DNA from 4 places in the Sodalis sp. C49 genome. Region 4 is predicted to be linked to each of the others. Evidence: predicted binding sites of a transcription regulator. Region 4 holds the regulator's gene; each other region holds the start of a gene.
What was found. The regulator Fur, encoded in region 4, represses iron uptake genes when iron is present. The targets are predictions, from matches to a motif close to ATAATAATGAGAACNACTATCAA.
Positions count from the first base shown of each region.

Region 1: ABUK12_RS07480 (TonB-dependent siderophore receptor) is a predicted target of Fur. The motif match lies at 3,913-3,935, and genes of this name have one in related genera.
Region 2: fepD (Fe(3+)-siderophore ABC transporter permease) is a predicted target of Fur. The motif match lies at 2,520-2,542, and genes of this name have one in related genera.
Region 3: ftnA (non-heme ferritin) is a predicted target of Fur. The motif match lies at 3,986-4,008, and genes of this name have one in related genera.

Region 1 is NZ_CP163303.1:1,685,123-1,692,572, forward strand. Features, by position in the region: gene ABUK12_RS07475 (MFS transporter) at 279-1,613, shown strand; gene ABUK12_RS07480 (TonB-dependent siderophore receptor) at 1,729-3,873, opposite strand; partial or broken gene ABUK12_RS07485 (helix-turn-helix transcriptional regulator) at 4,174-4,419, opposite strand; gene ABUK12_RS07490 (nuclear transport factor 2 family protein) at 4,946-5,383, shown strand; gene opgB (phosphatidylglycerol--membrane-oligosaccharide glycerophosphotransferase) at 5,761-7,450, shown strand, end outside.
Region 2 is NZ_CP163303.1:3,063,873-3,071,322, forward strand. Features, by position in the region: gene fepB (Fe2+-enterobactin ABC transporter substrate-binding protein) at 139-1,074, shown strand; gene entS (enterobactin transporter EntS) at 1,149-2,432, opposite strand; gene fepD (Fe(3+)-siderophore ABC transporter permease) at 2,565-3,551, shown strand; gene fepG (iron-enterobactin ABC transporter permease) at 3,551-4,552, shown strand; gene ABUK12_RS13845 (ATP-binding cassette domain-containing protein) at 4,549-5,349, shown strand; gene ABUK12_RS13850 (enterobactin synthase subunit F) at 5,353-7,450, opposite strand, start outside.
Region 3 is NZ_CP163303.1:1,238,668-1,246,117, forward strand. Features, by position in the region: partial or broken gene ABUK12_RS05470 (IS3 family transposase) at 1-1,014, opposite strand, end outside; gene ABUK12_RS05475 (YebY family protein) at 1,431-1,778, opposite strand; gene copD (copper homeostasis membrane protein CopD) at 1,827-2,711, opposite strand; gene yobA (CopC domain-containing protein YobA) at 2,712-3,092, opposite strand; gene ftnA (non-heme ferritin) at 3,290-3,805, opposite strand; gene ABUK12_RS05495 (DNA polymerase III subunit theta) at 4,173-4,400, shown strand; gene exoX (exodeoxyribonuclease X) at 4,821-5,504, shown strand; gene ABUK12_RS05505 (S9 family peptidase) at 5,541-7,450, opposite strand, start outside.
Region 4 is NZ_CP163303.1:2,123,060-2,130,509, reverse strand. Features, by position in the region: gene alsR (transcriptional repressor AlsR) at 1-518, opposite strand, end outside; gene fur (ferric iron uptake transcriptional regulator) at 1,082-1,552, opposite strand; gene fldA (flavodoxin FldA) at 1,908-2,423, opposite strand; gene ybfE (LexA regulated protein) at 2,602-2,901, opposite strand; gene ABUK12_RS09635 (alpha/beta fold hydrolase) at 3,109-3,873, opposite strand; gene seqA (replication initiation negative regulator SeqA) at 4,077-4,610, shown strand; gene pgm (phosphoglucomutase (alpha-D-glucose-1,6-bisphosphate-dependent)) at 4,638-6,281, shown strand; gene ABUK12_RS09620 (PadR family transcriptional regulator) at 6,512-7,111, shown strand; gene ABUK12_RS09615 (DUF3861 domain-containing protein) at 7,098-7,403, shown strand; gene kdpE (two-component system response regulator KdpE) at 7,424-7,450, opposite strand, start outside.

The DNA.
Region 1 (7,450 bases), 440 kb from region 4:
CCGCACAGACTCCATGTTCCCACAAAAATAGTCCTAATCCCGGCTCTAATATTGGTCATTTGCATAATGACTTACCCTGGCGCCATTTTTATACTGCCTGCTCAAATTACGGATGGCGATTGATACCTCTTCTTTTTTACGTATCGCGCCGATACCCATTCAACGTATACCCAGTCCCCTACCGACAGACAGTATTTTAATTATGAGGCCTATGGCGGCGGCGACAATTCGCCGGGAATAAATGCCTTAGGCGCGCAGCGTTAACGCGGAGACATCGTATGGCAATCGAGTCCACTTTGGACCAAAAAGGCAGGACCCACGTACGTTATGTGGTGCTGTTATTTATATTTATTATTACGGCGGTTAACTATGCCGACCGGGTTACCCTGTCGATAGCCGGCACAGCGGTGTCCCACGATTTGGGGCTGGATGTGGTCAACCTGGGCATGATTTTTTCATCGTTCGGCATCGCCTATCTGTTGATGCAAATCCCCGGCGGCTGGCTGCTTGACCGGTTCGGGTCGATTAAAGTCTATAGCTACAGTTTGTTTTTCTGGTCATTGTTCACCCTGCTGCAAGGATTCGTCGGGGTACTGTCGGTGCCGATGGCGGTCTTTTCGCTGTTTATGCTGCAGTTCCTGCTGGGCTTCGCCGAAGCCCCGGCTTTCCCGGCCAATGCCCGTATTGTCGCCGCGTGGTTCCCGGCCAAGGAGCGCGCCACGGCGTCGTCGATTTTCAACGCCGCGCAGTATTTTTCCCTGGCGATTTTTTCGCCTTTCCTGGGCTGGCTGGTCTATGCGTGGAGCTGGAAACACGTCTTTACCGTCATGGGCGTCATCGGTTTTATCCTGACGTTTCTGTGGATAAAATTTGTCCATAACCCGTTTGAATCCCCCTACGCGTCGCGCGCCGAGCTGGATTATATCGAGCAGGGCGGCGGCGTGGTCAATATGGACAGCAAAAAGGCGAAGGATAACGGACCGAAATGGAACTACGTTAAGCAACTGCTCACCAGCCGTATGATGCTGGGCATCTTTTTCGGCCAGTATTTCCTCAACACCATTACCTGGTTCTTCCTGACCTGGTTCCCCATCTATCTGGTGCAGGAAAAAGGGATGAGCATCCTTAAGGTAGGCATCATCGCCTCCATTCCGGCGTTATGCGGTTTTGTCGGCGGTATTTCGGGCGGCGTGGTGTCGGATTTCCTGCTTAAGCGCGGCTGTTCGCTTACCTTTGCCCGCAAGGCGCCGATCGTGTTCGGCATGCTGCTCGCATCCAGCATGATCCTTTGCAACTACACCGATAATACGGTGCTGGTGGTGGCGCTGATGGCGCTGGCATTCTTCGGTAAAGGCTTCGGCGCGCTGGGCTGGCCGGTGATTGCGGATACCGCGCCGAAAGAGGTGATCGGCCTGTGCGGCGCCATCTTCAACGTGTTCGGCAATGTCGCCTCCATCGTCACCCCGTTGCTGATTGGTTTTCTGGTCAAGAATCTGCACTCGTTTAACAGCGCGCTGATTTTTGTCGGCTGCTCGGCCATTATGTCGATGCTGTGCTATTTGCTGGTGGTGGGTAAAATCCAGCGGCTGGTGCTGAAAAACGTTCCGGCGTAATCCTGTATAGGGGCGGGCGGGAAACCCGCCCCCCCTCATCCGCCTATTTTCCCTCTCCCCTCCCCCTTGACGCGCCTGGACATCCTTTCCCCGGCCCGTGCCTTTTGCCTGTTGATCAGAAATCGTAGCCCACGGTGGCCACCAGCGAGCGCTCCGCGCCCCAATAGCAATAGCCGGTGCCATAACAGGCCGCCACGTATTTCCGATCGGTGAGGTTATTGGCGTTAAGCTGCACATAGGCCCCCTTCCACTGCGGGTTCCAGGCGGCAAGATCGGCGCGTAGCGAAACATCCAGCAGGGTCACCGACGGCACGCGCCGCGTGTTTTCATTATCTGCCCACTGCCGGCCGATATAACGCACCCCGCCGCCCAGGTTGATGCCGTAATCCGCCTGGTACTGCGCCCAGAGCGACGCCATCTGATCCGGCGTGACATAAGGCGTGTTGCCGTCGTTGCCGTCCACGGCGTCCCTGAAGCGTACCCGGTTATAGGTATAGCCGGCTATGCCGGCCAGACGCTCGGTGAGCTGCGTGCGGGCCTCCAGTTCAATCCCCTGGGAATGTACCTTGCCCGCCGGGACATAATAGCTGCCCTGCACGATACGGTTGGCCACATCTTTTTGCGTCAGGTCGTAAACCGCCAGGGTATACAGCGACGAAGCACCGGGGGTCTGGTATTTTATCCCGGCTTCGTACTGCTCGCTGGTGGTCGGTTTCAACAGGTTGCCGTCGGCGCCGGACAAGGCCTGCGGCGTGACGGCCTGGCTAAAGCTGACATAAGGCGAAATGCCGCTGTCAAAGGCATACAGCAGCGACCCGCGGCCGCTGATATGATCGTCCTGGCGCCAGTAGGTGGTGTCGGTATTGAACGTGGTATTTTTGGCCACGATGCGATCGTATCGCCCGGACAGATCCAGGTGCCATTTATCCAGCGTCATCTCATCTTGCAGATAGACCCCGCTTTGTGAGTAGCGGCGTTTGGCATCGACGCGCGTGACGCCCGGCACGGTCAGGCCGTAGTCGGTGAACAGCCCCGGGCCGCCGCTGACGCCGGTGAGCGCATTGAGCGGGGTGGCGTAGGCGCTGTCGTCCCACAGGTCATTGGTATATTCATGGTATTCACCGCCCAGCACCACTTTATGCTGTAGGTCGCCGGTGCTGAAATCGGCCACCAGCTGGTTATCCATGGCGTAAGCGGCAAGCGAGGACGATTCGCCGGAATAATAGCGGTTAAGCAATGTTCGATCGCTGTTCCAGCCAATCTGGTAAACCTGCTGCTGGTCGACGTTGGCATGGGTATAACTGCCGTTGGAGCGGATTGACCAGACGTCGTCGATGCTATGGTCGAATTCATAGCCGTAGATTTGCTGGCGGCGCTTAAAGGTATTCAGGCTGCTTTCGCCGTCAAAGAACCCGCGGTCCAGCTTGGCGCCGCTGCTGGCGTACAGGCTGCCGTCCGCCGGCACCGCGCTGTGATAACCGCCCGACGGGTCTTTTTGCAGATAGGCTTTTAACAGCAGCGACGTATTGCCGTCCGGCTGCCATAACAGCGACGGCGCGATGGCATAGCGTTCCTCGCGCTGGTGATCGTACTGGGTATCGCTATGGCGCGTGATGCCCGTCAGGCGGAACGCCCATTGATCGCTGACGGCGCCGGTATAGTCGAACGCCGCGCCGGTGGTGGCGTTATTGCCGGCCATCAGCTTGATATGCCCTTCGCTGGCAAAACGGGGGCGTCTGGACGTCATCATCACCAGGCCGCCGGGAATGGTCTGGCCGTAAAGCGCCGACGACGGACCGCGAATCACATCGACGCGCTCCAGGAACCAGGGATCGATTTGCAGGTTGTTATAGCTGCCGCCGTCGCTCATCAACCGCAGGCCGTCCAGGAAGGTATTATTGGTATCGCCGCCGTGGAATCCGCGCAGGGAAACGGTCTCGTAGCGGGTCGCGCCGCCGGCGAAGTTGGTAAATACCCCCGGCGTATAATTCAACGCGCTGTTCACCGTCAGGGCGGCCTGATCGTCCATTTGCCGGCGCGTCACCACCGACACCGACTGGCCGGTGGTAATCAGCGGCTGATCGGTTTTGGTCGCCCCGCGGCTGGTGTTGGCGGTGTAGCCCCGGGTCGGCGCATCGGCGCTGTCGGCCGTCTGGGCCGCGGTAACCACCAGGGTATCCTCGGCATAGGTGAATAACGGCGCCGCGAAAGCGAGTGAACACAGCAGAGTGGAACGTGTTAAGCGCAAGACCCTTCTCATTATATCTTTCCATTGACAGGTGAATGAAATTGAAACTAAATGAGAATTATTATCTTTCTTATTTATTGATTCAAGAAATAATTTAACACATTTAAGGAATTGGCCGGAACGGCAAGGCTTACGCGGGGCGGGATGGCGGCTGCGAGACGTTACTACGCCTCGATACGGCAATGGAAAGGGTTAGTCTAAGATGGCCTGGCGGCGGTAGGCTTAACCCCGTTTTTGCCAGTCGGCAGCGTCTTTTTCTTCTTTTTCTTCTTCTCCTTCATTCGACGCCAGACGCATATTGGCCGATGCCGCGTGCGAGACATAAAGCGCCAGCAGCGCGGCGGCAAACTCATCGTCCAGCGTGTAGAAATAGCATTCGGGTACGTTCAGGATGCGGGCAAACGCACAGCAGGTTTCAAAATTGGGACGATATATCCCATTTTCATACTGACTAATTCTGGAACGGGCGGTGGACTCATCGATGCCAGCCATGACCGCCAGCTTTTCCTGTGTCAGCTGGGCCCTGTGCCGGGCTTCTTTCAGGCGTTTTGGAATCATCTTCAAATATGAGTAAAGTTAGCTTGATAATCTGTTTAGCATCACTTAACATCAGAGTTGTTTAGAATAACTAAACACTTTATAAGAATAGAACACACATCAGGGTTAGGGCCGGTAATTACCGGCCTGATTTTGTGCTATGTGTAACGCCATCATTCCACTCAGTAAATTTCCCCTGCCCGCAAAAATCCCGTGCTTTTAATAATTTCCGAGTTTTTTGATCTTTTCTGATTGCTATGACCGTCACGCAATGTCAATCAGGGGTTTACACCCGGTGGCACAGATTGCCGTGGTAGTAATAATTTATTAATGCCAAAAATTGTGAGCTTAATCACATTGAAACGCTTGCCGCCATCCCGCGCACAATGTTCCGCGGACAATTGCTTGAGATAATTTCAAAACAATGTTTTATTAAAAATAAATAAAAACTATTTTTTTTGAAATACATGAGATCAGTCACAACGGTAACCTCATGAAATTGGTTAGCATTGCCCCTCTTTAACGATGTCACTGGTAAGGAATAACCATGTATAAAATTGCAGGCGCGGCCCTTTTTTCATTGCTGTTGAGCAGCAGCTGTTTCGCCCAAAGCGCCGATGCCACGGCGGTAACCAAGGCGGTGGAAACCATGCGCCAGGCCATGGTCAGCGCCAAGAAAGCCGATCTGGAGAAAGTGGGCGCGCCGACGCTGAGCTATGGCCACTCCAGCGGTAAAATCCAGAACAACGCCGAATTTGTCGATGCCATCGTCACCGGTCAATCCAAATTCCTGACGCTGGATCTCAAAGACCAAACCGTGCAGGTCGACGGCGACGTGGCCATCGTCAGGCATATCCTGCAGGCGAAAACCGCGGACGGCGGCAAGCCGGGCGAAGTGAAAATCGGCGTCATGCAGGTATGGCAGAAAAATGCGGCGGGCGCCTGGAAGCTCCTGGCGCGCCAGGCCTATTCATTGCCTAAATAAACCCCTGCCAGCGCGGCTCTCGGATATGAGGGCCGCTGCGTCGTTTTCCCCGCGCCCACCGGGCTTTCCGCTGTAAAAAAAATGTAACTTTTTGTCAACGCAAAAAGAATTCATCTCCTGCTTTTTAGCCGAGCGGTGAAGTTTTACTGTTTTAAATCAATTGATTAAAAAAATAATTTCTTGTATTTCGCCGTTCAATTCTTTTTACCCGCACCATCCGCCGGCGCGGCTTGTCACAAAACGGTAATGAAATCTCGCGCCGTAGCGGATTAATTGCTATACAGATAACTATCACCCATCCCTTACCGGAAGACCGCCTTGAAACGCTGCTGCTATAGCCGGAGGTATTTCCCTTACTGCCCGATGGAGGGAGAACAATGTCAGCGGAAACCCTGTCGATAGTATTATTTATAGCGGCGGTTATTATTTATTCAACGAAAGCCAAAAAAAATAAATATTTGTTTTCATTAGTGCTGTTTGTTTTAGGTATTTATATTCTGCTTAATTTAGTCAGGGTCGCCAGTAATTACTTTACCGGCGCCGGCATCAATGATTCGGTGCTGTATACCCTGACCAGCAGTTTAACCGGCGCCGGATTAGGCAAGTACATCCTGCCCTTTGCCGGTTTCATCCTGGCTTCCCTGCTGGTGTTCAGCCTGATGTCATGGCTGTTGCTATTCAGAAAAGCCGGCGGCGGCCGCACGGCTTACGGCCTGCTGGCTCTCGTTTTGGCCGTGGTCGCCGTGATTGCCACGCCGGCCAGCGGTGAAATTGCCGGCCTGGTTAAATCCCAGTTGGCAAGCGGCGATACGGACTTTAATACCTATTACAGAACCCCGTCCAAAACACTGGCGAAAGACAGCCCCAACCTTATTTATATCTATGCCGAAAGCCTGGAAAGAACCTATTTTGATCAGGACGCCTTTGCCGGTTTAACCACCGAGCTTAACAGTCAGAAAAACGATGCTATAGATTTCAGCAATACCACCCAATTGCCCGGCACCGGCTACACCATTGCCGGAATGGTGGCGTCGCAGTGCGGCATTCCGTTATTCGCCCCCTTTGACGGCAATGCCTCAAGTTCGTTATCGACCTTTTACCCCCATGATATTTGCCTGGGCGATATACTGCAGGCTTCCGGTTACGATACCTATTTTTACCAGGGGGCCGATATGGCGTTTGCCGGTAAAGGCCTGTTCCTGAAGTCCCATGGTTTTGAGCATATCTATGGTTTCCAGGAGCTTAAGGGACTGGTCAAGGATCCCGACTACCGCAACGAGTGGGGCTGGTATGACGATACCCTGCTGGATCTGGTCTATGATAAATTTATTGCGCTGTCGCAACAAAAACAGCGGTTTGCCTTATTTGCGCTGACCGTCGACACCCATCATCCGGACGGATATATTTCGCGATCCTGCATCAATCGCTCCTATGCGTATGACAATATGGAAAACAGCTCCCTAAGCGCCGTGGCCTGCAGCCAGGAGCATATCGCGGGGCTTATCAAAAAAATCCGCGCATCGGGCTATTTCAAAAACACGGTGATCGTGGTGTCTTCCGATCACCTGGCCATGAACAATACCGCCTATGATATTTTAAATCAGCACGACAGAAAGGATCTGTTCTTTATCCTGCGCGGCGACAAGGAGCAGCCCCAGGTCAGTAATGTTAAGCGCAGCACGCTGGATAACGGCGCGACTGTATTGGATGTGCTGGGGGGCGATAACTATATCGGCCTGGGCCGGAGCAGTTTATCCTCCACATCGTTATCAACCTATTTTTTAAATCTCGATGATAAGATAACCGCATGGATACCGGATGTTATCCGGCAGTGGGATTTCCCGACCAAGATAAAAAAATATAAAATTGATGTAAATGCCAAAACCATCGGCTTTTCCGGCGTTCAATTTAAAATACCGTTGATTTTAAAAATTGATAAAAATAATATTGAGCCGATGTTCGACGTGTATTTATCCGCACCGTTAAAACAGCAATTGGCGAAATTGAATGCCCGGGATAAATTTTTATGGATTGATGACTGTAATAAAATGGCCGATATTTGGGATC
Region 2 (7,450 bases), 940 kb from region 4:
CCTCACCCGCGCAAGGGTGGATTTGATTGCCCGTTTTTTGTCATCATAAGGCGGACAAAACCAGCCCCTACCCCAGGAATACCAGACATGATCACTCTATTGTCCCGGCACCGATCCGCCTGCAATTGGCTCGCCCTGATGGCCCTGCCCTTACTGCTGGCGGCCGCGTCCCCGTGCGCCGCTGAGAACGGCTGGCCGCGGCAGGTGGCGGGCGCGCATGGCGCCATTACCCTGGATCACATGCCGCAGCGCATCGTATCCACAAGCGTCACCCTTACCGGCTCGCTATTGGCCATCGGGGCGCCGGTGATAGCCAGCGGCGCCACCACGCCGAATAACCGGGTCGCGGACGAACAGGGCTTTTTTCGCCAGTGGAGCGATGTCGCCCGGCAGCGCGGCGTCAAACGCCTGTACATCGGCGAACCGGATGCCGAGGCCATCGCCGGCCAGAATCCCGATTTGATTATTATCGCCGCCGCCGGCGGCGATTCGGCCCTGCGCCTTTACGATCAGTTGTCACCGCTGGCGCCGACCCTGGTGGTCAATTATGACGATAAAAGCTGGCAGGACCTGGCCCGGGAGCTGGGACAAGCCACCGGCCATGAAGCGCAGGCCGCGGAGGTCATCGCCCGCTTCGACGCCCGCCGGCAGGCGCTGAAACAGCATCTGGCGCTGCCGCCGCAGCCGGTATCCGCCCTGGTATACCAGCCGGACGGCAAAGCCGCCAACCTGTGGACCGCCGATTCGCCGCAGGGCCAGCTGCTGCGCCAGCTGGGCTTTACGCTGGCCGAACCGCCCGCTATCCCCGCTGGCGGCAGAAGCATGGGCGTGCGCAAGGATATCGTCCAGCTGTCCGGCGAAAACCTGGCCGCCGGCCTGAACGGGCAAACCTTCCTGCTGTTTGCCGGCGATGACGCCAGCGCCCGGTTGCTCTTGGCCAATCCGTTCCTGGCGCATCTGCCGGCGGTGCAAAACCGCCGGGTCTACGCCCTTGGCAACGACACCTTCCGCCTTGATTACTACAGCGCCAGCAATGTGCTGGCCCGCCTGGAACAGCTGTTCGCCAAGCCGTGATCTTTCCCCGTCCTGCCGCGTGGCTAACCGCGTCATGCCGCGGCCATTCCCAGCCGGGCGGGGATTCATGGCGGTTATGGCTCACTGCGGCCGGCGGGCGGGATTTCATCCGCCGGCCGGCCCTGATCCCGATGCCGCGCCATATCCACGGCGCGCAGGCCCCGCAGCGCCAGCGCCGGCAGTAGCCCCGCCAGGGCCGCCGCCAGGCCGAACGCCGCGGCGGCCAGCCCCGGCGGCATCAGGGTGCCCAACCCCCCCAATACCAGCGCCCCCAGCGCGTCGCCGGTGACGTTCTGCGCGGTCCACAGGCCGTTGATGCGGCCCAGCAGATGATCCGGCGTCAGCTGTTGTATCAATGCATATTGCAGCAGCGAGTTGATGGCGCTGAAATAACCAAAGCCCGCCAGACACAGCAGCGCCAGCGCGTAGAACGGCATCAGGCTGCATGCCGCGACGCAGATAAACGCCATGACGGCGGTAAGCAACAGCATTCTTCCCGGCCGCGCCGTGGCGGCGACGCGGCCGCTGGTAAACGCGCCTATCGCCGCGCCCAGGGGCACCGCCGCATACATCAACCCCAGCCGGGCGGCGTTGATATGCCAGCTTATCGCCAGCGCCGGGTAAAGCACCCGTACCGCGCTTGCCATGGTCAGCAGGGCGCCGATCAGCGCCACCAGGCCGATGGTTTTATGACGAAACAGATAGGCCATGCCGCCGGCCAGCGCGTGCAGCGGGTGTTCCCGGGGCTGGGGAGGCGGCGCCAGCCTGGGCAGGCGCAGCAGCGGCAACAGCGTCAGCAGCGTGCCAAGCGCCGCCAGCCCGTAGTTCCAGGCCACCCCGCCGGAGGCGATGACCAGGCCGCCCGCCGCCGGTGATAAAATGGCGCCGAAGCGCACGGTCAGCATGCTGATGGCGCCCGCCTGCATGACATTTTCCCGCCCGACCAGCGACGGCGTGGCGGCCAGCAGCGCCGTCACCCCCACCGCGCCAAAAAAACCATCCCACACCGCCAGCAGATAAATCGCGAACAGGGACGGTACCGGCAGCAGCGCGTTAAGGCACAGGCCGATAAACCCCACCCCGCAGGTTGCGCGGGCAAACAGGATAAGCCCGCGCCGCTCGCGGCGATCCGCCATCACCCCGCCGGCCAGCAGGCCGACGAACATACCGCCGCCCGCCAGCGTCACCGCCAGCCCGACCTGCAGGGTGGACCCCGTCATGGCCTGTATCTGCACCGGCACCGCCACCGCCAGCATGCCGAGCGCCAGGATGGACAAAAACCGCGCGATAAAAACCGCCCGGAAGGCGGGGTGGGTTTTCAGCAGGCTGATATCGAGTAAATACGAGGGTTTTTGCATAAGACGCTAACTATCCGGGGAATTCGACGCCACTGTGCGCTGCAATCAGGGAAGCAGTCATGCTATCATAAGTTATTGCGAGTAATAACGATAATAAATATCATTATCATATAATTTATGGTTTAGTCTTTTATGCGCCATTATTACGGATTGCTGTTAAGCGGCGTGCTGTTGGCATTATTGATGGCGGCGAGCCTGTTTATCGGCGCCAAAACCATTCCCGCCGACCAGGTATTGCCCGCGCTGACCGGCGCCTGCCGCAGCCCGGATTGTATTATTATCCTCGAGAGCCGCCTGCCGCGCACGCTGGCCGGGCTGCTGGCGGGCATCGCCCTGGGGCTGTCCGGCGCCCTGATGCAAACCCTGACCCGCAATCCGCTGGCCGACCCCGGCATTCTTGGCGTCAACGCCGGCGCGGGGTTCGCCGTGGTGCTGGGCATCACCTTTTTCGGCGCCGCCTCCATCGATCGCTACCTGTGGTTTGCCTTTGCCGGCGCGCTGGCCGCCGCCCTGCTGGTGGCGTTAATCGGCGCGGCGGGCGGCGGGCGGCTGAACCCCATTCGCCTCACCCTGGCGGGCGTGGCGCTGGGCGCGGTGCTGGACGGCATGGCCTCCGGTATTTCCTTGCTCAATCCCCTGGTCTACGACCAATTGCGCTTCTGGCAGGCCGGTTCGCTGGATATCCGCAGCATGGCGGCGGTAAACGCCGTTATCTGGCCTATCGTCCTGGGCACCGGCCTGACGCTTTGGCTAACGCGGGCGCTCAATACCCTGGGCATGGGCAGCGAACTGGCGACGGCGCTGGGCTCGCGGGTGGGCCTGACGCAGCTGCTCGGCCTGGCGGCCATTACCCTGTTATGCGGCGCGGCTACGGCGCTGGCGGGGCCGATAGCCTTTATCGGGCTGATGATGCCGCATATCGCGCGCTGGATAGCCGGCCCGGACCACCGCTGGCTGCTGCCCTGGACGCTGCTGCTTACGCCGCTGCTGCTGCTGGGCAGCGATATGGCGGGCCGGGTGATGGTGCCCGGCGAGCTGCGCGTATCGGTGATAACGGCGCTGCTCGGCGCGCCGGTGCTGATAGCCCTGGTACGCCGCCACCGGATGATAAGCCGGTGATGATGGCGAACCGGCACGCCCGGATCAGGACGTCGCTGACCGTCGGCATCCTGCTGCTTGCCTGCCTTGCGCTGGCGATTTACGCCCTCGGCGCCGGGTCGCTCCCGCTTCCGGCCCGGCAGGTGGTGGACGCCCTGCGCGGCGCGGCGGCGCACAATATCCAGGTTATCGTGACGCAATGGCGGCTGCCCAGGGTGGCGATGGCGTTATTGCTGGGCGCGGCGTTGGGCGCCAGCGGCGCTATTTTCCAGTCGTTGATGCGCAACCCGCTCGGCAGCCCGGATGTCATGGGTTTCAATACCGGCGCGCACAGCGCCGTATTGATAGCGATAGTGCTGTTCAACAGCAGCTATCTGGGCATAACCGGCGCGGCCCTTGCCGGCGGCCTGCTGACCGCCGCCATAGTCTACCTGCTGGCCTGGCGCAACGGCATCCAGACCTTCCGGCTCATTATCGTCGGCATTGCCGTTCGCGCCCTGCTGGTATCGCTTAACACCTGGCTGGTGGTCAGCGCCTCGCTGGAATCCGCCCTGACCGCCGGGCTATGGAGCGCCGGATCGCTTAACGGCATGACCTGGGCGAAATGCCCGCCGGTGGCCGTGCCGATTGTCCTGGCCTTTGCCCTGGCCCTGGCTTTATCGCGGCGCATGCGCCTGTTGGAAATGGGCGATGACGCCGCCTGCGCGCTCGGCGTGCCGGTGGAAAGATCGCGACTAGGATTGATGCTGGCGGGCGTGGCCCTGACCGCCGCCGCCACGGCCGCCGCCGGCCCCATTTCCTTTATCGCCCTGGTGGCGCCGCAGATTTCACGCCGCCTGGCGGGCAGCCAAACCCTGGCGATCCCCCTGGCGGCCCTGACCGGCGCGCTGCTGTTGCTGGCGGCCGACCTCGCCGCACAGCGTATGTTTACGCCTTATCAGCTTCCGGTCGGGGTGGTTACCGTCAGCATCGGCGGCCTCTATCTGATCGGCTTATTAATCCGGGAGTCGCGAAAAAAATGAGCGCCCTTACCCCGTCGTCCAGCCGCCTGCGGGCGGAAAATCTTACGCTCGCCTATGATAAAAAAGTGATTGCCCGCGATCTGTCCATCACCATCCCCGATGGTGAACTGACGGTGATCATCGGCCCCAACGCCTGCGGCAAATCGACGTTGCTGCGCACGCTCAGCCGCCTGATGCGGCCAGGCGGGGGCAACGTATGGCTGGACGGCCGGGAGATCGGCGCCTACGCCACCAAGGAGGTGGCGCGGCGCCTGGGATTGTTGCCGCAAAGCTCCAGCGCGCCCGGGGATATCACGGTGGGCGATCTGGTGGCGCGCGGACGCTACCCGCACCAATCGCTGTTAAGCCGCTGGAGCGGGCGCGATGAACAAGCGGTGCAGGAAGCGATGCGCGCCACCGGCGTCGCCGGGCTGGCGGAACGGCCGGTGGATACCCTGTCCGGCGGCCAGCGGCAGCGGGTATGGATCGCCATGGTGCTGGCGCAGCAAACGCCGCTGCTGCTGCTGGACGAACCCACCACCTGGCTGGATATCGCCCATCAAATAGACCTGCTGGAACTGATGCGCGAGTTGCACCGCGCCGGCCATACGCTGGTGGTGGTGCTGCACGATCTTAATCACGCCTGCCGCTACGCCACCCATCTGGTGGCGATGCGCGACGGGCGTATCCTGGCCCAGGGGGCGCCCGTGGACATCGTCACCGCCGAACTGGTGGAGGCGGTATTCGGCCTGCGCTGCATGATCATCGACGATCCGGTATCCCATACGCCGATGATCGTGCCGCTGGGCCGGGGCTGACGCCTACAGTTCCCTGAGCGCCTGGTTAAGCAAGGGTCCGAGCACCTGGAACGACGCGGGCGAAATAATATCCACATGGGCGCAGTCCAGTTCGTGCACGCGCAGCCGGTCCACATAATCTGACCAGGTCCGGCGCACGTCCATAGCGGCGGGCAGCGTGCGCCGGGCCACGAACAGCGTGGCTTCTCCGGCAAAATACGCGCTGCGGCTGGCCGCCAGCAGGCGTACCGAATCCGCATAGTTGCCCTCGATGGCATCGAACAGCCGCCGCTGTTCGTCCCCCGCCGGCTCCGCAATACCCTGTTGCGCGGCGATGAACTGCTCGCGCTCGCGCCGCACTTCCTCCAGCACTTCGGGGTCCAGCACATGTTTACCCTGCACCGCGTCCCAATTGCGCGTCTCCGGCGGGTAGGTATCGAGCAGGCCGAGAAACGCCACCGTTTCCCCCGCCGCGCGTAAACGGGCGGCAATGCCCTGCGCCAGCGTGCCGCCCAGCGAATAGCCGATAAAATGATAAGGGCCGTGCGGCTGTATGCCGCGCACCGTCAGCAGATGCGCGTCGCACACCTGCTCCAGCGTGCCGCACCGCTGCAGCGGACCGTCCGGACGCGGCGATTGGATACCCACCAGCGGCCAGCGCGGATCGATATAGCGCCGCAGCACGCTGAACTGCCAGGCGAAACCGGAGGCGGGATGAAAGCAAAACAGCGGCGGGCCCTCGCCCTGGCGCAGCGGCAGGACCGCGTCCAGTCCGGAACGCCGGATAGCATCGCCGGGGTCGTTATCCACCTCATCATCAAACAGCGCGGCCAAGCGCGCCACCGTCGAGGCCACCATCACCTGTCCGACGGTTACCGGCTTACCCACGTCGCGGCGCAGCTCCGCCGCCAGCCGCATCGCCAGCAGGGAATGGCCGCCAAGGGCAAAAAAGTCATCATCGACGGACCCGATCTCCTGTTGCAACAGTTGCGCAAACAGCGCGGCTACCCGCCGCTCGATGGCGGTTTGCGGCGCTCGTCCCCGTGTCGCCCGACGCGACTGGGGTAACGGCAGCGCCTTGCGATCCAGTTTACCGTTGGCGCTGAGCGGCAGGGCCGGAAGTTCGACCAGCGCCACCGGCACCATATGCGCCGGCAGCCGTTCGGCCAGGGCGTCGCGCAGCGCCTCGGGGTGCAGCCTTTCACCCGGCTGCGCCACCAGATAGCCGACCAGTTGCCGCGCATCGCCGCCGATGCCGGCATCAGGCGCGGCGCCCAATACCCGGGCATGGGTCACCGCCTGGCGCACGCCCGGCAATAACAGCAGCGCATGGTCGATTTCACTTAACTCCACCCGCTGCCCGCGGATTTTAAGCTGATCGTCGCTGCGGCCCAGGTACTCCACCGCGCCATTGTCCAGCCAGCGGGCAACATCGCCGGTGCGGTACATCCGCCCGCCGTCGCCGTCGGGATCGGCCACGAACCGGCTGGCGGTCAGCTCCGGGCGCGCCAGGTAACCCTGGGCCAGCTGAACGCCGGTCAGGTAAAGATCCCCCGCAACGCCCGGCGGCACCGGCCGCAGCCGCCCGTCAAGAATGCGCAGGCCGGTATTCCATACCGGGAAGCCGATCGGCACATGCGCCCCGCGCACCGCCGCCAGCGTCTCGCCGTGGGCCGGGTACCAGCTGACGTCCACCGCGGCCTCGGTGGGGCCGTAGAGGTTATGCAGCTCCACCCCGGTGCGCCGCTGCCACAGGCGCGACAGTTCGGCGGGCAACGCCTCGCCGCTGCAAAATACCCGCCGCAGGGTGGCGCAGCAGGCGATGGCGCCGTCATCGGCAAGTGAGGCGACAAACGCCGCCAGCATCGAGGGGACGAAATGCAGGGTGGTAACGCGGTAATCGGCGATAAGCTGCAGCAACACCTGCGGATCGCGGTGGGCGTCCGGCGGCGCCATGACCAGCCGCGCGCCGTTGATAAGCGGCCAGAAAAATTCCCACACCGATACGTCAAAGCTACAGGGGGTTTTTTGCAGCACCGCGTCATCCGCGCTCAGCGGATAGCGATCCTGCATCCACAGCAGCCGGTTGACGATGGCGTCATGGGCCACCACCACGCCTTTC
Region 3 (7,450 bases), 880 kb from region 4:
TAATCAAAAATATCGCTGCGGGCTTCTTCCCGCGTTCCATAGATCTTTTTCTTTATCCGCTCACGCTTTAAAAGCTGGAAAAAACTTTCTGCAACTGCATTGTCGTGGCAGTTGCCGCGTCGGCCCATGCTGCCTTCCAGACCATGTGACTTCAGGAATGACTGCCACTCATGGCTTGTATACTGACTGCCTTGGTCAGAATGTACCAGTACCTGTTTTCGTGGACTACGGCGCCACAGTGCCATCAGCAAAGCATTCAGAACGATATCTTTCGTCATTCGGGATTGCATCGACCAGCCAATGATTTTGCGGGAGAACAGATCGACGATCACTGCAAGATACAACCAGCCTTCATGCGTCCTGATATACGTAATATCTGTCACCCAGCGCTCATCCGGTGCCATCGGATTAAATTGCCGCTGGAGTCTGTTAGGCGTCACAATGCTTGCTTCGCCCTTGTACGATCTTGGACTGCGATAACCGACCTGAGCTTTTATTCCAGCGCGTGCATCAAACGCCAGACCCGGTTTGCACCACACCGCTCACCCGTATCGCGCAGATCTAGGTGGATCTTGCGATAGCCATATACACATCCAGATTCAAGCCAAAACTGCTTAATCAGCCCGGTCAGCTTCTGGTCTGTGTGGTATCGCCGTGAATGTGGTTGCTGAAGCCAAGCATAAAAACCACTCGGATGAACATCCAGAACGCGGCAGAGCAAACGGACCGGAAAGTCACGACTGTTGTCACGAATAAAGACGTACCTCAGTCGGACAGCTTTGCGAAGTACGCCGCGGCTTTTTTTAATATATCTCGTTCATCAGTAACCCGTTTCAGTTCTTTCTGGAGCCGTCGGATCTCAACCTGAGCATCAGACTGGTCTTGATTTACCGAAGAATCTGGGCCGTACTTCTTTATCCACGCATAAAGACTGTGTGTGGTGATATCGAGGCGTGTTGCCACGCTTAAAACGGAATGGCCACGACCCCCGACCATCTGGAAGACGCGATCCATCTCAACCCATTAGCTGGTTTGAATGACTACAAAGTGTCTACAGGGCGTCATAGTGGGTAGAATACGGTAGAACAGGATGGGATTAAGTGACTGATTTATTAGGTAAGTGGATGATTACCCTACCCTTATAAAAAAAGACCGAATACGATTCCTATATTCGGTCTAGGGAAATGGCTCTTGGGAGAGAGCCGTGCGCTAAAAGTTGGCATTAATGTAAGCTGTTTAGCCTTACACTTGATGAGTATAGAGACGCACAGGGATTTTTCCATCGCCGGCCTCGCATTACCGGCGCTATTGTTTCACCAAATGATAACTTTGTGATATCAAGCACACTTATAATTATTAACATATTAAACTATAAGCTCACTATACATATCCCTGCCCCGCAGCCGGCAAGAGGGTCCTATCCCGGCATCTCAGCCCGGTGCGTTGCACAATTGGCCGGCACGCTCGACAAACGGCGCGATGCTCATCTTGTGCCCCGGATTAGCAGGGTCGTCCAGCAGGATGGCATCAATGGGCGTCGCGTTGACCTGGCCGCTGGCCATGGCACGGGTGGCCGGTTCATTGAGGGGATACTGCATCAGGGTGCTCATATTCAGAGCAAACAGCGAGCCGTCCGGGCGGCAGAGCAATTGCACCTCTTCTTTGGTAAAGGCCCATTGCTTGCCGAACTGAAACTTGCTGACGGTGATAATTTGCGCCGCGCTGACCGCCTGGGCGGTAAAGGCTAACAGCAATAACGCGATACTCCGGGTTTTCATGTTTTATCCTACTATTGGACCTGACGCCTGGGCGGCGCCAGGATGTGATCAGGGTTCAAGCGTGGCGAAAATACTCACCAAAATCAGTACCAGATTACCAAGAATCATCTCCGCAAGCGTCAGCAAGGTCAAGATACGAATAGCCGCGGGATGGTGGCGCGCCATGGCGGGAACCACGGCATAACGATTGATTACCGCCAGGATCACCATCACCGCCACCACGGCTATTTTTATCAGCAGCAGCCGCTGGTACGGCGCCGACCCATCGAGCGGCCAATGGCCCAGAACCAGCGCGGTATTGACGATACCGGTGAAAATGACCAGCGCCACCGCAGCATGTCCGCTGCGCGAAAAACGAATCAGCGCGCGCAGCGCGTCCGGACGCGCCGTCTCGCGTAGCAGCGGCAGACAAAACAGCAGCGGCAGCAGCCCGCCCAGCCACCAGGCGGCGGAAAACAGATGCACCATTTGATTGAGCCGCTGCATGACGCCGCGCAGTCCCTCGCTCATCGCCGTGTGGCCTACCAGCGCCAGGCTTGCCAGCAGGCCGGCCATGGCGGCGAGCAATGCCCGCTGCCTGATGGCGGTCATCGGCCCATGGCCCGCGGCCAACACCGCCGCCAGCGCGATAGCCATATGCCACAGCCAGACAGTGCCGAAGGCGGTGCCGAGCACCGCCGCCCAGATGGCGGGGGAAAGGGTTTGCGTCCAGCCGTCCCCCATTTGCCCGGCTTGCAGCCCCAGCAGGACGACCGCCGACGCCAGGGCGACCCAGGCCAGAACGCGCAAGGGCGCGCCCAGGGATGCGCGCAGGCCGGCGCGCAGCGCGGGCGGCGCCAGGTACTCGCAAAACAGGGCGGTACCGAACGCCTGCATCACCGCCGCGATATGGAGATAGCGGCAGGCGGAATAGCACTCCGCCAGGCTTAGCATCTATTTAACGCTGAAGTGATAATTGCCTTGGGTTTTATGACTGTCCACCGATACCACATGCCATTGCACTTGATACTCGCCGGCGGCCAGGGGCTTTTCAATGGGCACGATGACCTGCTTAGGGTTGGCGGGGTCGACCTTGATGGCGCCGGTGGGGATGACGGCGTTGCCGGGGCCGGTTAGGGTCAGGCCGCTGAAGCCAGGCTCGATGCCCTCGCTGAAGGTGAGCGTTAATGCCTGCGGCGCGGCGGTCATGGTGGCGTTGGCCGCCGGATATTGCGTTTTCAGGTGCGCATGCGCCTGGGCCTGTTGCGATCCCAACAAAGTCAGGGCAGTGACTAACAGCGTCAACAGGGGCGCGGTAAAAGGTTGGCTTGACATCGATGTCGTTTCCTAAGACTGAACGGGTATCCTGTCGGTTAAACCGACGCTTGGCGGTCCACCGCGGGAGCATTGCCGGTTATTCGTTTATTCTTGGGAAACAAAAAACCCGGCGCTGCTACCGGTTTGCCTGGACGCAAACTGATGATAACGGCAGCCGGGGCTGAAGTCGAGCAAACCACTGTCCGCGCGGGGATTTACATCGGCGCGGCCGTATTGTCGCCACCGTTCATTTTTTTCAAATCCTGATCGATAAAGAACAGTCCGCTGTTATTGGTATCCACCAGCGCCAGCTTGTCGAGGATGGATTTAAACAATTTTTCTTCTTCGTGCTGTTCGGAGACGTACCACTGCAGGAAATTAAACGTCGAATAGTCCTGGGAGATCATCGCCGCATGGACCAGTTCGTTGATTTTCACCGTGATCATCTGCTCATGTTCATAGGTGCGCTTAAAAAGCTCGGCCAATGAGGTAAAACCGGTTGGCGGCGCCTCGATTGCGCCCAGCACCGGCATGGTGCCGGTATCGTTGAGATAGTCGAACAGGCGGCGCATATGGTCCATCTCTTCCAGAGATTGGGTCTTGAGAAAGGCCGATGCGCCTTCGTAGCCCTTATCACTGCACCAGGCGCTCATTTGCAGGTAAAGATTGGCGGAAAAAAATTCCAGATTGAGTTGCTCGTTAAGCTTTATTGCCATTTCTTGTTTTAGCATGGGCAGGCTTCCTTATGATGATTACGCCAATACGAATATAAACATTATGCCCAAATGCTAACAAAAATTACACTATAATTTAACCAATGAGTAATTTAATATTTTTTATGTATTAAATTCATATGGTTATTTATTTTCATAATGAGATTTTTTCTATAAAATTATTATTTATTAATGGTAGTGATAGGTATTCTTATTTGTATTATGAATAACCCAGGCCATTATTTCGGACAATGATAGCCATATTATTGCGTCGGCTGTTAATACAAACGATTATTATTTGTATCGCTGTCCCGCCGACCCTTGCGTTTTGCCGCGCAGTACCCTATTTTTAGCAGCATTGACCTTACAAGCGGCAGGAGGCGGTATGCAATATAATCTGGCCACACTGGGCAGCGAGGCGATGGACAAGATCAATGTCGATCTGGCCGCGTCCGGCGTGGCGTTCAAGGAGCGGTACAATATGCCGGTGGTCGCCGAGCATGTGGAACGGGAACAGCCGGAGCCTTTGCGCGCTTATTTTCGCGAGCGGGTGGCCTTTTATCGCCAGGCGTCGCTGAATTTTTCCCGTTTGCCATATGAGCCACGAAAATAATCCGCCAATGGCCTATACTGGACTGGCAATGCCCCGGCACGTGCCTGAACCAACGGCCGGAAGGCAAGCAGGCGCCGCGCCCGCGGTGCATGGCTTGCCGGCCCGCGCGGCGCTGTCCGCCGTGCGGCAAAATAGCACAAAATGACTTGATTATCAGTGCCAACAGGCAGTTAATCATTTCTACATTTCCGGTTCTTTTACAGAGAGGTAAATATGAGTAAGGGAATGGATCGTAAGAAAGACACCAAAAAGAAACCGCTGAAATCGCCGGAAGAAAAACGCGCCGACAAGCGTAACAGAAAGACCCAGCCTGATATCGTGTAAGGCTAACCCATATTAAACCCGCATCTGATGCGGGTTTTTTGTCGGCGCTATTCAGGGCATAATGGCTTTTTTATTTAGCCTTGGACAGGTAACGTCATGTCTTTTCGTGTTATCGATACCGAAACCTGCGGACTGGACGGCGGCGTCGTGGAAGTCGCCTCGGTGGACGTCGTTGACGGCCGGTTATGCAATGCCATGAGCGATCTGGTCAACCCCGACCGGCCCATCGGCTACGAGGCCATGGCCATCCACCATATCACCGAGGCCATGGTCGAGGATAAGCCGCGTATCGCCAAGGTGATTGGCCGCTATCACGGCAGCCCGTATTACGTGGCGCATAACGCCGCATTCGACCGGCGCATGTTGCCGGAAATGCATGGTCAATGGATCTGCACGGTCAAGCTTGCGCGCAAGCTCTACCCGGGTTTGAAATACAGCAACCAGTACCTGCGCTATGCGCTGGGTCTCGAGGTCGCCGTGCCGGAGGGTCTCTATCCCCATCGCGCCCTGTATGATTGTTACGTCACCGCGGCCCTGCTGGTGAAAATCATCGGGGATTCCGGCTGGAGCGCCGAGCAAATGGCGGCCTTAAGCAATGAAACCACCCTGCTTACGACGTTAAAATTCGGCAAATACCGGGGCCAGCCGATGGAACGGATCGCGCGCGAGGACCCCGGCTATTTGAAATGGATGCTCAACAACCTCAAGGACCTGTCGGCGGATATGCGTTACAGCATTAACCATTACCTGAAGCAGTCCTCAGACGCAGCGCATCAATAAATGAAATGCGCCGCCTGAGAGGCTTTCGCCGCCGTATTATGCCGCCGGCGGCGCCTTGTCCGTCAGGGACAGGATAAAGGTATACTCCATGGCAATACCTTCGTAGCCCTTGAAACGCCCGGATTTGCCGCCGTGTCCGGAGTCCATGTCGGTACACAGCAGCAGCAGATTATCGTTAGTCTTCATCGCCCGGAGCTTCGCCACCCATTTCGCCGGCTCCCAATACTGCACCTGGGAGTCATGTAAACCGGTGGTGACCAGCAGATGCGGGTAAGGCTGGGCGCTGACCCGATCATAGGGACTGTAGCGCTTGATATAGTCGTAGTAGTCTTTTTCCTGCGGATTGCCCCACTCGTCATATTCTCCGGTGGTCAGCGGTATGCTGTCATCAAGCATGGTGGTCACGACATCCACGAAGGGCACCTGGGCCACCACGCCTTTAAACAAATCCGGCGCCATATTGATCACCGCGCCCATCAGCAGGCCACCGGCGCTGCCGCCCATGGCAAAGGCTTGTTTTTCGTCCCCATAGCCGTTAGCCAGCAGATGCCGGCTGACGTCGATAAAGTCGTTAAAGGTATTGAGCTTGTTGAAGAGCTTGCCGTCTTCATACCACTGCTGGCCTAATTCACCGCCGCCGCGGATATGCGCCAGGGCGAAGACGAATCCGCGGTCAAGCAGGCTCAGCCGGCTGGCGCTGAAATCGGGATCCATGCTGCTGCCGTAGGAACCATAGCCGTAGACCAGCAGCGGATTTTGCCCGCGCTGGAACAGATCCTTGCGATAGACCAGCGACACCGGCACCTCGACGCCGTCGCGGGCGGGAACCCATAGCCGCTCGCTGCGGTAGTGCTCGGCGTCAAAATTTTTCACCTGCGACTGTTTCAGCAGCCTGCGCTCCCCGGTATCCATATTCAGCTCAAACAGCGTGGTCGGCGTGGTCATGGAGGAATAACCATAGCGCAGCCACGCGCTGTGCGGATCGGGATTGTAGGCCAGCCAGGTAACATAGGTGGGGTCGTCAAAGGCGATGCCCTTCTCCTCCCCGGTCTGCCAATGGATCTGCCGCAGGCTGGTCAGGCCCTGGTGACGTTCCTCCACCACCAGCCAATCGCTGAATAAGGTAAAGTTTTCCAATACCACATCGTCCCTGGCCGGGATCACCGTTTGCCACAATTTCTCATCGCCCGTTTCGCAGCGGTAAAGGGCAAAATTCTTGCCTTCGCGGTTGGAGCGGACGTAAAAATGGCCCTGGAAGTGATCCAGCGAATACTCATGGTCATGGCGGCGGGTCAGGAATACCTGCGGGCTGGCCTGGGGATCGTCGGCGTCCAGCAGCAGGATCTCGCCCGACGTGGTGCTGCCCAGCGCAATAATAATATAACGTTCCGACGTGGTTTTATGCACGCTGACATAAAATGTGTCGTCTTTTTCCTCATACACCAGCTCATCCTGCGCCGGCGAGGTGCCGACCCGGTGACGGTAGACCTGGTAGGGCAGCAGCGTTTTTTTATGCTTGCGCACGTAGTAGAGGATTTGTGAATCGCTGGTCCATTCAAAACCCGACGAGGCATCCTCGAGCACTTCCGGATACCACGAATCGCGGGCCAGGTTCTTGAAACGAATGCCGTACAGGCGCCGTGACAGAAAATCCTCCGCCGCCGCCATGATGGCGTTATCCGGACTGATCTCAAGCGCCCCCATGGTATAGAACTCGCTTTGCGCCGCGCGCTTGTTGCCGTCAAGCAGGATCTCCCATTCGGCCGTTTCGGGCAGATCGGCGCGCTGGCGGGTATAGATGGCGTACTCATTGCCTTGCTCATAGCGGCTTTGGTAACGATAACCGCGCCGGACGTAGGGTACCGAGCGATCCTGCGGCGGTATGCGCTCCACCATTTCGGTAAATAAGCTGTGGCGCAGCTCCTCATGGCCCTCCATCATGGCTT
Region 4 (7,450 bases):
TAGGCATTGCAACGCAAGCCGATTTTCAGGAATTTATGCTGCACGTCCGCGCAAATGGAATTAGAGCCGCCGACGCCGTACAGCTCGCGCTGATGGCCGGCAAAAAAGCATTGGGCCGCCTGCTGGATGACGTTGGCGTCGACTATCGCCTGGCCTTCGACAATGGTGCGTACGGTCAGGTTAAACACTTTGTTGACCACATCCTCCGGGCTGTCGGTGGGCGAGAGTTCGGCGGTGATATCATGGTCGGCATGATCGAAGTACTCGACGATGGCGCTGCGCAGCTGGCGAAAGCCGCTGAAACCGAGAATTTTCGACACCTTGACAATCATGGCTTCCGACAGGCCCAGACTCAGGGCCACCTCTTTGATCCCCGAGACGTCGGTGAGGTTGCCGGGAGATAAAAACCACTCCACTATCCGGCTTTCGTTTTCAGTCATGCCTTCTTGTTTAATACGAATATAAGGAGCAATGCCTATGCCGCGCGGCATATCGTTTTGCAGTTCCGCATCATTCATCTGGACTATCTCTGGTGATTAACATTGCCTGTCACTATATCACCATGGCGAAAGTTTAAAATCTGCTGCGAACTTCACGTTTTTTATTAATTTATAAATTAACTTTTTGTGTAAAAATCGAGTCACCGATCCGGGTTAATTTCAGGAAGGTATTTTTGGCTATATTAATTCAATAAAATCATATAATTAAAATGTATCTTTTGTTGTCGCTTACTGCTGGCAGCGAAAAATAGCTTTATCATCATATTCACAGAATAATTTACCCGGTGAAAAAATCGCAATAAAAACGCTGGCGTTTCAATGTATTACGCAGACGAGCCCAAAAAAGCGTCGCAGGGCCTCAATTTATTCTTTATTTATTTTTATTTTCTGTGAAGTTTTCTGGAGTTTGCCGGCGGTGAGCACGGCGGTGATTGGCGGATACGACGCTTGTCGACGCGCTTCGGGAAGGAAACGTTACCAGGGAAGGGGACGGGCGGCGTTTAGCCTCATTGAAAAAAATCGTTGCAGGGTGAGAAAGCGGCGCGATAACAGCCGCTTTGGAGAAACGGACCGCGCCGCGGTTATTCTTTTACGCCGTTGAGCATATCGGCGTGATCGTGCAGCGTTTCGTCTTCGCGGCAGTTGCCGATTTCACAATGCCCATACAGATATAAGCTATGGTTGGTCAGCTTGATATTGTGCCTTTTGGCAATATCACGCTGGCGCGCTTCGATGAACTCGTCGCGAAATTCGATAACCTTGCCGCAGTCCAGACAGATCAGGTGGTCATGATGATACTGTTGCGTCAGTTCAAAAACGGATTTGCCGCCTTCAAAATTGTGGCGGGTTACGATACCGGCGTCGTCAAATTGGTTTAGCACGCGATATACCGTGGCCAGGCCGATTTCCTCACCCATATCGATCAGTTTTTTGTACAGATCTTCCGCACTGACGTGATGGCATTCCGGATCTTGCAACACTTCCAGAATCTTCAGTCTGGGAAGGGTGACTTTCAGGCCGGCCTTCTTCAATGCAATATTATTGTCAGTCATGCGGGTTTAGTCCTGTTACTTTGATAATCTGATTGTAGGCTAGCTTAGCCTATAACATCGGTCGGCCCGAAAAATGTGACGCCGTCTCATTATAAGACTGCCTGTCCAAAATGAAAACCGCGCCTTGTTAACAACTATAGCCCGTTTCAGGGGGCGAATTCTGCAACATTTTGCTAAAAAGGGTGGAACCGCTGCGCTATTGTACCGCGTTGTGGATAAAAGTTAAAAACTTGTATCTATTAATTTGAAAGGATTTAGTTATCAGTGAGGTTGGCGGCGCCGTCCCGACGCCATGACGGCAACCGATTCTCTTGCCGGGCGCCGTCGCGACGGCACCCTCCCGCACGGCTTGACTTTAGCTGAGCTGCAATTCAGCGCTGATTTGCTTCACCCAGCCGTCCACGCGTTCATTGGTCAGCTCGGGCTGGCGGTCTTCGTCAATGGCCAGGCCGATGAAGTGATTGTCGTCCGCCAGTCCTTTCGACGCTTCGAAATGATAGCCGGCGGTGGGCCAGTGACCGACGATGGTCGCGCCGTTGGGCTCGATAATGTCGCGAATGGTGCCCATGGCGTCACAGAAATATTCGGCGTAATCCTCCTGATCGCCACAGCCGAACAGCGCCACTTTTTTGCCGGAGAAATCTATTTCTTCCAGGGTGGGGAAAAAATCATCCCAGTCACATTGCGCTTCGCCGTAATACCAGGTCGGGATGCCGAGCAGCAGGGTGTCGAACCGCGCCAGGTCTTCTTTACTACTTTTGGCAATGTCATGAACTTCGGCAACATCCGCACCCAGTTGCTTCTGAATCATTTTGGCAATATTTTCGGTATTGCCGGTGTCACTGCCAAAAAAAATGCCTACAGTTGCCATGAATTTGAAAACCTCTTAAATATTATGGATATGTTCCGTAACAGAATCAGCGATGCTCTGCGGCAATCATAGCAGACCCTTATGCGGGGAGAAACTCGCCGGCCGGGTTTTGTCGCAAATTTGCCCCGTCCGCGGCCTTGGGCCCTGGACGGGATGGCGCTTTACCGGGCCGGCAAGTTTATTCCGGATGCGGATCCGCGCCTTGTTGCCGTTCAAGCTCGGCCAGTAAAATCAATTCGATCAGCTCGCTGCGCGACAGGTTTTGCCGGTAGGCCAGCTCATTTAACGCATCCACCGCCTCGGCGTTGATTTTCAGCTCCACCCGGCGCAGGCCGCGCTTTTTATCCCGGCGCAGCTGGTTACGCTTGTTGATGCGCAACTGCTCATCGCGGGACAGGGGGTTCGTCTTCGGTCTTCCCGGGCGCCGCTCATCGATAAATAAATCCAGGGTGGTGCGGTCCGTTTGTTCTTTTGCCATAGGTCATGAAGGGATTGTGCATCAAGAAGCAGGCGGGCAAACCCCGGCCGGCGGCGTGGCTGGCTACGCCGCCGGACGCGCATCGCCCGTAACGTTATGTTTTATGTACGCCGGGGCTGCCATAAAACACAGCGGGCCATGTTACCCCAGCCCGGTAGCAAACGACAATATTAAACTCGCCGGCGCTAATCCCGGCGGCGGCCCGGCCTATTCTTCCAGGAAACGGGCCAGGGCGCGCATGACCGCCGCGGGTTTCTCCGCATGAACCCAATGACCGGCGCCGGCGACCACATGCGCCCGCGCCCGGGGGAACTGGCGTTGGATCGCCTGGCGGTAACCGTCATCCAGATAGGGCGATTTTTCACCGCGGATAAACAGCACCGGCCCTAGCCAGGGCGCCGACTCCCGCCAGCCGATAAGCGCCGGATAGTTATCCCACAGCGCCTCGACGTTAAACCGCCACCGGCCCTGGTGAAAGGATTTCAGCAAAAACTGGATGGTTTCCTCATCAAGGGCGTCATGGCGCATGAGCGCCGCCGCCTCCGTGCGCTGTGTGACGCCCGCCGCCTCGACGCGCCTGAGCGCGGCGAAGACGTTGTCATGGTGACGGGTGGGGTAGGCCACCGGCGCCATATCGATAACCGCCAGCCGCGCAACGCGGCCGGGCGCCTGGGCGGCGAGGGTCATGGCGACCTTGCCGCCCATGGAATGGCCGATGAGGTGACCGGCGTCGATATGCAACGCATCAAGCAATTCGATCACGTCCCGGCTCATGGCGGCGTAACCGGCATCGTGGTCATGGGGGGACAAGCCGTGATTGCGCAGATCAATCTGCAGGGTGGCGTGGTGTTCCCCAAGCGGCCTGGCCAGCACGCCCAGGTTATCAAGGCTACCGAACAGCCCGTGCAGCAATATCACCGGCAGTGCTTCACCCGGCTGCCGGGCAGGTTGCAGACGATAGTGTAATTTCATCCTGATCCTCATGGCGATAACAGAGCCTGATAGCCTATCATGAGTTATCCGTCCCGCGGCCGTAAAAAAAGCGGCGGCGCCAGGAAGGCCCTCGGGGGAAATTCCGACTTTTTACCGAAGCCGGATACTAGCGCTATTCGCGGGGCCGGTTTAGCTTGTATAATCCTTTTGATTGATTTATGAGAAGAAAGCCCCGGATAAAGATGAAAACAATTGAAGTCGACGAAGACCTTTACCGCTATATCGCCAGCCATACGCAGCATATCGGCGAAAGCGCCTCGGATATTTTACGCCGGATGCTGAAATTTAATGCTCAGGCCAGCGCCGCAGCGCGCAGTGCGCCGCCGCCGGAAACGCCCCTCAAGACGCAGGCCGTGTCTGCGACCCGCGATCGCGTGCGCGCCATGCGTGAGCTCCTCCTTTCCGACAGCTACGCCGAGCAGCGCAAGGCGGTTGATCGTTTTATGCTGGTGCTGTCCACCCTGTATAGCCTGTCGCCCGCCGAATTTACCGAGGCGGCGGATATCCTGCACGGCCGCACCCGTACTTATTTTGCCGCTGATGAGCAGACATTATTGCAAAATGGCAGCCATACTAAACCCAAGCAGGTAGCGCAAACGCCCTACTGGGTTATCACCAACACCAACACCGATCGTAAACGGAGCATGGTGGAACACATTATGCTGGCAATGCAGTTCCCCGTGGAACTGACCGATAAAGTTTGCGGTACCATTTGATCAACAGCAGGCAAGGGAGAAGCACCGATGGCTAATAGCCCCCGCGCCGGGCAGCCCGCCCGGCAAAGCGATTTAATCAATGTCGCGCAGTTAACCTCGCAGTATTATGTGTTGCGTCCGGAGCCGGGCAACACCGCGCATGCGGTAAAATTCGGTACTTCAGGCCATCGCGGCAGCGCGGGGCGCCACAGTTTCAATGAAGCCCATATCCTGGCCATCAGCCAGGCCATTGCCGAAGAGCGCGCCAGGCAGGGCGTTACCGGCCCGTGTTATGTGGGCAAGGACACCCATGCGCTGTCCGAACCGGCGTTTATTTCGGTATTGGAAGTACTCAGCGCCAACGGCGTGGAAATCATCGTCCAGCAGGACAACGGCTTTACCCCGACGCCGGCGGTGTCCAACGCCATCCTGACGCACAATCGCGCCGGCGGCGCCCAGGCCGACGGCATTGTCATCACCCCGTCCCATAATCCGCCGGAAGATGGCGGCATCAAATACAATCCGCCTAACGGCGGACCGGCGGACACGAATCTGACCAAAGTGATCGAAGAGCGCGCCAATGCCCTGCTGGCGGACGATTTGCGCGGCGTTAAGCGCCAGTCGCTGGACGCGGCCTGGAACAGCGGCCATATCCATGCGCAGGATCTGGTGCAGTCCTATGTGGCGGGGCTGGCCGAGGTCGTGGACATGGCGGCCATCAAAAAAGCGGGACTGAAACTGGGCGTCGATCCGCTGGGCGGGTCCGGCATTGCCTATTGGCAGCGCATCGCCGAGCATTACCAACTCGATTTGACGCTGGTGAACGAGCAAATCGACCAGACCTTCCGCTTTATGTATCTCGACCACGACGGCATTATCCGCATGGACTGTTCGTCCCAATGGGCCATGACCGGCCTGCTGTCGCTGCGTGATAAGTTCGACCTGGCCCTGGCCAACGATCCGGATTACGATCGGCACGGCATCGTTACCCCGGCGGGTCTTATGAACCCCAATCATTTCCTGGCGGTGGCGATCAACTACCTGTTCCAGCACCGTCCGCAGTGGGGCGCCGACGTGGCGGTGGGCAAAACCCTGGTCTCCAGTGAAATGATTGACCGGGTGGTGGCCGATCTGGGCCGCCGTCTGGTGGAAGTGCCCGTCGGGTTTAAATGGTTTGTCGACGGCCTGTTCGACGGCACCCTGGGTTTTGGCGGCGAAGAGAGCGCCGGCGCCTCGTTCCTGCGTTTTGACGGCAAGCCCTGGTCCACGGATAAAGACGGTATCATCATGTGCCTGCTGGCGGCGGAAATTACCGCGGTCACCGGTAAAAATCCCCAACAGCACTATGATGAACTGGCGCAACGTTTCGGCGCGCCCAGCTATAACCGCATCCAGGCGTCGGCCACCCACGCGCAGAAGGCCGTTTTGGCCAAGCTGTCGCCTGAAATGGTCTCTGCCAGCACCCTGGCCGGCGACCCCATCACCGCGCGCTTGACCGAGGCGCCCGGCAACGGCGCGTCCATCGGCGGCCTGAAGGTGATGACCAAAAACGGCTGGTTCGCCGCGCGGCCGTCCGGCACCGAGGAGGCCTACAAAATTTATTGCGAAAGCTTCCTGGGGCCTAAGCACCGGGAACAAATCGAACGCGAGGCGGTGGAAATCGTCGGCGAAGTACTGGCCGGGGCACAATAAGGCCCGCCCGGCGGTCGGCGCATCTCGCGCCGCCGCCATACCCGCCGTTACGGGGGAGCTTTCATTATCCAAGGCGCTGATTTATCAGCGCCTTTTTTTGCGTTTCAGCGCCGCCAGGCAGCCGGTGATACTGGCGCGCAGATAAAAAAATCCTCATTTAGATATATCTTTTATTGCTTTTTTTTTGTTATACGTTAATTTAGATATATCTAAATAACCGGGAGAGAACCATGCTTTATCATCATCATTATGCCTTGCACGACCGTGGCGGTATGCATGGCGGCAGGGGACACCATGAGCGCCACGGGCACCATGACGGCGAACACAGGACGCAGCGTCTGTTCGGCCATGGCGATCTGCGCATGATCCTGCTGGCGCTGGTGGCCCGCAAACCCAGCTACGGCTATGAGCTGATCAAGGAAATCGAGCTGGCTTCTTCCGGGTTGTACATTCCCAGTCCAGGCGTAATTTACCCGACCCTGAGCCTGCTGGTGGATCAGGACTTCCTGATGTCGGTCACCGCCGAAGGCCAGAGCCGTAAGAACTACCAGATTACCCCGGCGGGCGAGGAAGAGCTGGCCGGGCATCAGGCGGCGATTACCGCCCTGTTCGAGCGGCTCGCCCAGGCAGGCAAACGCGGGGAAGGCAGCCTGATCCCGGGCATAACCGACAGCATGCGGCAATTAAAGGGATTGTTACGCGGCAATATGCTGCGCGCCGACCTGACGCCGGCGCAGGTCGAGCGGATAAACACCGCCTTGCTGGAGGCGGTTAATACTATAGCGCAGGTGCTGGCGGCGCCGGCGGAGGAAAATCATGGCGGGATATAAATACAAAATTACCGTGGCGCCCATCGCCGATAAACACGGCCAGCCGCTGGATATGCCCGCGCTGTCGTTCGAGGTTGAAAACCACGATGAAATCCTGGGCATCGCGACGCGCTTACAGGGGCGGGAGGATTTGGCCTTCGGACCTGAGAAAACCGCGTCTTTCGCCATCGGCCTCAAGCTGTTCTCGGAGGTGATGATGGAACATCGCAAACATCCCTTGTTTGCGCCGCTGCGTGAACCGTTTCGCGATTTTATGCAGTTGTTGAAGAAGGGACCGGGCGCGGCGGGTTAACGCCAGGCTGATACAGCCGCCTAGGGCATAAAACGGTAGCCGATGCC